Linked DNA regions of Methyloterricola oryzae. The protein of the gene in region 1 interacts with the protein of each later gene in a pairwise test. Links are inferred from orthologs where the notes say so. Each region holds a gene or a part of one and is shown on either strand. Other genes may lie near its edges. The genes, in order: eno and rpe.

The links.
Region 2: the proteins of eno (region 1) and rpe interact in binary tests that used the Escherichia coli proteins (3 or more experiments, as listed by UniProt). The link is inferred for Methyloterricola oryzae from one-to-one orthologs.

What each region holds. Positions count from the first base shown.
Region 1 is NZ_JYNS01000013.1:76,578-79,717, forward strand. Bases 321-3,140 are described here. They hold eno (phosphopyruvate hydratase), read right to left. Parts: upstream 2,463-3,140; coding sequence 1,179-2,462; downstream 321-1,178. Other genes in these bases: ispD (2-C-methyl-D-erythritol 4-phosphate cytidylyltransferase), read right to left, coding at 321-730; ftsB (cell division protein FtsB), read right to left, coding at 732-1,160; kdsA (3-deoxy-8-phosphooctulonate synthase), read right to left, coding at 2,544-3,140. Also shown: ispF (2-C-methyl-D-erythritol 2,4-cyclodiphosphate synthase), read right to left, coding at 1-38; more of ispD, read right to left, coding at 26-320. UniProt on the Escherichia coli protein: Catalyzes the reversible conversion of 2-phosphoglycerate (2-PG) into phosphoenolpyruvate (PEP). It is essential for the degradation of carbohydrates via glycolysis.
Region 2 is NZ_JYNS01000007.1:29,512-32,597, reverse strand. The notes cover bases 24-2,789. They hold rpe (ribulose-phosphate 3-epimerase), read right to left. Parts: upstream 1,870-2,789; coding sequence 1,177-1,869; downstream 24-1,176. Other genes in these bases: polA (DNA polymerase I), read left to right, coding at 2,051-2,789; EK23_RS10960 (phosphoglycolate phosphatase), read right to left, coding at 494-1,177; trpE (anthranilate synthase component I), read right to left, coding at 24-345. Outside these bases: more of trpE, read right to left, coding at 1-23; more of polA, read left to right, coding at 2,790-3,086. UniProt on the Escherichia coli protein: Catalyzes the reversible epimerization of D-ribulose 5-phosphate to D-xylulose 5-phosphate.

The DNA.
Region 1 (3,140 bases):
AATTTGTGGGCGTCGTAGCCCTGGCCTATGCGAAACATTGCTGCTCCAGGTAAAAGGCGGCCAGGGGCAGATCCTCCGGCCGCGTGATCTTGATATTGTCGGGGCGGCCTTCCACGATGGCCGGGCGCTGGCCCTGCAGTTCCAGGGCGCTGGCCTCGTCGGTGACGGTCAGTCCGCGCCGGGCGGCGTCCTCCAGGGCAAAGCGCAGGGTGCCGTAGCGGAACATCTGCGGCGTCAGGGCGCGCCAGATATGGTTGCGGTTCACCGTGTCGACGATGACGCCGTATTCCACACCCTTCAGGGTGTCGGTGGAGGGCAGGGCGAGTATGCCGCCGACGGGGTGGTCCGCCAGTCGGTCCATGAGGCTTTCCACATCGCTAGGAGTGACGCACATGCGAGCGGCATCGTGCACCAGCACCCAGTCCTCCAAATGAGCCAGTTCCTCGAGCCGGACCAGGGCCGCCAGCACCGAATCCGCCCTTTCCTTGCCGCCGGGCGCGGTGACGATGCGGGCCTCATTGGCGCAGGGCAGGTCGGGCCAGTAGCCGTCCTCGGCGCCCAGGGCCACTGCGATGGCGGCGAAACGCTCCACCGCCAGCAGGCGCTCCAGGGTGTGCTGCAACACCGGCTTGCCGGCCACGGCCAGATATTGCTTGGGGATGACACCGCCCATGCGTTTGCCCACGCCGGCGGCGGGGACGACGCCCCAGTAGCGGATGCACGCCGTCATGCTAATCAGCCCTGGCCGGTGCGGGAGCAGCCGAAGGTTGCGCCTGCCGGTCGAACTCCTCCACCGGATCGGAAGGCGGTTTACGCGCCCGGCGACGTTTTGGAACCGGCGTGCCCTTGGGTGTCTCCTTGGCGGCGGGCGCCGGGCTGGGTGGCGGCTGATGCTCGATCACCTGCACAAAGAACTCGCCTTCCTTGATCATGCCCAGGTCCTGGCGGGCTCTTTCCTCGATGGCGTCGGTGCCCTGCTTGAGGTCCATCACCTCGGCCTCCAGGGCGGCGTTGCGTTCCTGCCGCCGCGTGCCTTCCCGGCGCAGTTCCTCGATGCGCTCGCCCAGGCGGTGCAGCTCCAGCACATTGCCGTCACCGAACCAGAGCCGGTATTGCAACAGCCCGATCAGGAGCAACAGGAAGACGATCAGCTTCTTCAAGCAGGTTCAGGCTAGGGGTCAGATGGCGCGTTTGAAGGCATTGCGCCCGGCGTAGACCGCGCGGCTGCCCAACTCTTCCTCGATCACCAGGAGGCGATTGTATTTGGCCACACGGTCGGAGCGGCTCAATGAACCGGTCTTGATCTGTCCGGCGCCCGTGGCCACCGCGAGGTCGGCGATGGTGCTGTCCTCGGTTTCGCCAGAGCGATGCGAGACGACCGCCGTGTAGCCGGCGGCCTGGGCCATGCGGATGGCTTCCAGGGTTTCGGTGAGGGTGCCGATCTGGTTGACCTTGATCAGGATGGAGTTGGCGATGCCCTTGTCGATGCCTTCCTTGAGAATCTTCGGGTTGGTGACGAACAGGTCGTCGCCCACCAGTTGGATGCGGGAGCCCAGCTTGTCCGAGAGCAGTTTCCAGCCGTCCCAGTCGCCCTCCGCCAGACCGTCCTCGATGCTGACGATGGGATATTTGTCCACCCAGGCGGCCAGGTAATCGATGAAACCGGCGGAATCGAACTTGCGGCTCTCGGAGGCCAGGTCGTACTGGCCGTCCTTGTAGAACTCGGAGCTGGCCACGTCCAGGCCCAGGTAGATGTCCTTGCCCGCCTGGTAGCCGGCCTTGGCGATGGCCTCCAGGATCACTTCGATGGCCTCCTCGTTGGAGGACAGGTTGGGGGCGAAGCCGCCCTCGTCGCCCACGGTGGTGGCCAGGCCGCGGTCGTGCAGCACTTTCTTCAGGTTATGGAACACCTCGGCGCCATAGCGCAGGGCCTCGCGGAAGCTGGGCGCGCCCACCGGCAGGATCATGAACTCTTGCAAGTCCACGCTGTTGTCGGCATGGGCGCCGCCGTTGATGATGTTCATCATCGGCACCGGCATGATGAACTCGCCCGTGGTGTTGAGTGCGGCGTACAAGGGCTTGCCGACGGATGCGGCGTGGGCGCGGGCGCTGGCCAGGGAAATGGCGAGCAGGGCGTTGGCGCCCAGGCGGCCCTTGTTGTCGGTGCCGTCCAATTCGATCATGCGAGCGTCCAACGCGGCCTGGTCGCCGGCATCCAGGCCGATTACGGCCTCGCGCAGGGTGGTATTGGCGTTCTCCACCGCCTTGAGCACGCCCTTGCCCAGATAACGCTGCTTGTCGCCGTCGCGCAATTCGATGGCCTCGCGGCTGCCGGTTGAGGCGCCGGAGGGCACCATGGCAGAGCCGAAGGAGCCGTCGGCCAGGACCACGTCGGCCGCGACGGTGGGATTGCCGCGGGAGTCCAGCACTTCGCGGGCTTTGATGTCAGTGATCTTGCTCATGTCGGTACCACGGTTGAGTGAAGTTTGAAGGGTGGGTCTTGCCGACCTGGTTCGGCTGGCTGTCCCTGCCGCCTCGTGGCGTTATAGCAATTCAGCGTTCTTGACGGTGCGGTCGATGGCACACAGCACTCCCAGCAGTTCGGGCATGCGCGCCAGCGGCCAGGAATTGGGGCCGTCGCTCAGGGCCTTGTCGGGATCGGGGTGGGTTTCCACGAACAGGCCGGCGATGCCCACGGCAATGGCGGCCTTGGCCAGGGTCGGCACGAACTCGCGCTGCCCGCCGGAGGCATGCCCCTGGCCGCCGGGGAGTTGCACCGAGTGGGTGGCGTCGAATACCACGGGGCAGCCGGTTTCGCGCATCACCACCAGGGAGCGCATGTCGGAGACCAGGTTATTGTAGCCGAAAGAGACACCGCGCTCGCATACCATAATCTGCTGGTTGCCCGTGGCCTGGGCCTTGCTGACCACGTTCTGCATGTCCCAGGGCGCCATGAACTGGCCTTTCTTGATGTTGACCGGCTTGCCCTGGGCCGCCACCGCCTGGATGAAATTGGTCTGCCGGCAGAGGAAGGCGGGCGTCTGCAGCACGTCCACCACGCTGGCCACCTCGTCCAGGGGGGTGTCCTCGTGCACGTCGGTGAGGACCGGCACGCCCACGGACTGCTTCACCGTCTCCAG
Region 2 (3,086 bases), on another replicon or contig:
GAAGCGGGGGAGTCCGGCGATGTCGGGCACGCGGAAACGGCCCGAATATTCCTCGATCCACTGCAATGGGTCTTGCACGCGGTGTGACTCCAGGGGCGCGCCGTCGTGCTCGATGCCGATGTCCAGGCCGCGGACCCGGATGATGGTGCGGCACGGCAGGCCGATGATGGAGTAGCGGCCCCATTGTTCGCCGCCGTGAACGGATTCGAATAGGTAGGAATAGGGCGCGTCCGCCAGCTTGAGGTAGGCGCTCAACGGCGTGTCCAGGTCGGCAAGCACCTGGCGGGCGACTGGAATTCGATTGTAGCCTTGTGCGGCGTACTGCTTGAATTGTTCGGGCGTCATGATTGGTTCTGAAAAGGTGACTGAATGGCGTGGCTGTCCGGTGGGCAGCCGTGGGGTGCCGGCAAGCGCCAAAGGGGCGCTTTACGCGGCAACGCGAGTCGTGATTTCAGGACGCCATCGTTCGCGCATGTGGATGGGGGACATGGCTTCAGGCCGCCTTCCTCAGCAGATTCGGGAGTTCCGCAAGGGAGCCGACCAGTGCGTCGGGCTTCAGATCCTCGATGCGCTCACATCGGTGATACCCGTAGGGCACGCAGACGATACCGTAGCCCGCGGCCCGCGCTGCCTCCACGTCGTTCTCCGAATCGCCCACCATCAGGCACTGCCCCGGCTGTAGTGCGAACCGCTCCGCGGTCTTGAGCAACGGCTCGGGGTGAGGCTTGTGCTGCGTGAACTCGTTGCCACAGCCAATATAGTCCAGCAGGCCGCTGACGCCCAGTTGCTCCAGCAAGGGTCCGGTAAAGTCCGAGTGCTTGTTGGTCAGGCAGGCCAGGCGATAGCCTTGCCCTCTGAGCAGGGTCAGGCCTTCCATGACGCCCGGGAATAGCCGGCTGTACCGGCACAGGTTGGCGGCATACAGCTCAAGGTAGGACTGCAAAGCGGCGGCAAAACCTTCGGGTTCTCGTTCGGGCCACATCTCGCCGGTCAGTGCGCGCGTGACCAGCATGGGCACGCCGTTACCGATCCAGGGTCGCACTTTCTCAAGCCCGGCGGGCGGCCGTCCAAGCGTTTCCAGCAGGGTGTCCGCGCAGTACGCGAGGTCCGGCGCGCTATCGACCAGGGTGCCGTCGAGATCGAAGACGATGAGCTGGGGGCGCGCCGGGAGGGTCATCAGCGTTTGGCGAGGGCCAGTTCGTCCCGCAGGGACTTGATGATGGAATCGTAGCGGTTGGGATCGCTGTCCTTCCCCGCGCCGAACACGGCCGAACCTGCTACGAAGGTATCCACGCCGGCCTCGGCGATTTCGCGGATGTTCTTGACATTCACGCCGCCGTCGATCTCCAGGCGGATGTCACGACCGGTGGCATCGATGCGCTTGCGCACCTCGCGGGCCTTATCCAGCACGTAGGGAATGAAGGACTGGCCGCCGAAGCCCGGATTCACGGACATCAGCAGGATCATGTCCACCTTGTCCATGACATAGTCCAGGTAGCTCAGGGGCGTCGCCGGGTTGAACACCAGGCCGCACTTGCAGCCGTTATCCTTCACCAACTGCAGGCTGCGGTCGATGTGCTCGGTGGCCTCGGGGTGGAAGGTGATGTAGCTGGCGCCGGCTTTGGCGAAATCCGGGATGATGCGGTCCACGGGCCTGATCATCAGGTGCACGTCGATCGGCGCGGTGACGCCGTGCTTGCGCAGCGCCTCACACACCAGCGGGCCGATGGTCAGATTGGGCACGTAATGGTTGTCCATCACGTCGAAATGGACGACGTCGGCACCGGCGTTCAGGGTGTTCACGACCTCTTCGCCGAGTCGCGCGAAGTCGGCGGACAAAATAGACGGTGCAATCCAGTTTTCGTTCATCTTTCAGGCTCGCTCATGGTTTGATCTGGTCCGTGCTCCGGCGGTCTGTTAGGGTAGGCCATGGCCCACCGCAGGGAGCTTGAAGCCGCGGATAAGGCCCGCTATTTTCACATTTCGCTCCGACGCGGGCAAGCAAGGCGCTCGCCGGAAAGCTCCAGACCTTTTGAACCCGGATGGATCGATGTCCCAGGATACCCAAAACGCCCTCGTGCTCGTGGACGGCTCTTCCTTTTTATACCGCGCCTACCATGCCCTGCCGCCTCTGACCAATTCCAGGGGCGAGCCCACCGGCGCCATTTTCGGCGTGGCCAACATGCTGCGAAAGCTGCTGTCCGATTATGCAACCGAGCACCTGGCGGTGGTGTTCGACGCGCCGGGCAAGACGTTTCGCGACGAGGCCTACGAGCACTACAAGTCCCACCGCCCGCCCATGCCCGACGACTTGCGCGCGCAGACAGCGCCCCTGCACGAACTGGTGCGCGCGATGGGCATTCCGCTGCTAATGGTGGGCGGAGTGGAGGCGGATGATGTGATCGGCACGCTGACCCGTCAGGCGGTGGAGGCGGGCTTCAGCGTGCTGATCTCCACGGGCGACAAGGACATGGCGCAGTTGGTGAACGAAAGGGTGACCCTAGAGAACACCATGAGCAATACGCGCATGGACGTGGAAGGGGTCAAGGCAAAGTTCGGCGTACCGCCGGAGCGCATCATCGATTATCTCGCCCTGGTGGGAGACACGTCCGACAACATCCCCGGCGTGCCCAAGTGCGGGCCGAAGACCGCCGCCAAGTGGCTGACGGATTTTGGCAGCCTGGACGCCTTGATGGCCCGGGCCGACGAGGTGGGGGGCAAGATCGGCGAGAGTCTGCGCGCGAGCCTTGAGGCCATTCCGCTGTCCCGGCAGCTGGCGACCATCAAGTGCGATGTGGAACTGGACCTGCGTCCGCAGGATCTGCAGCGCCAGCCGGCCGATACGGAAGCCCTACGCGAACTGCTCTTCCGTTTCGAGTTCCATGCCTGGCTCAGGCAGTTGGAGGCGCCGGCAGATCCGCCTCCCGTGCCGGCACCGCCGTCCGACACGCCGGCTAGCCACTACGAGGCGGTGCTCACCGAGGCGCAATTGAACCGCTGGCTGGAGAAGCTGGAGCGAGCGGAGGTGTTCGCCTTCGACACCGAGACCACCAGCCTGGCCTACATGCAGGCGCAGATCGTCGGTG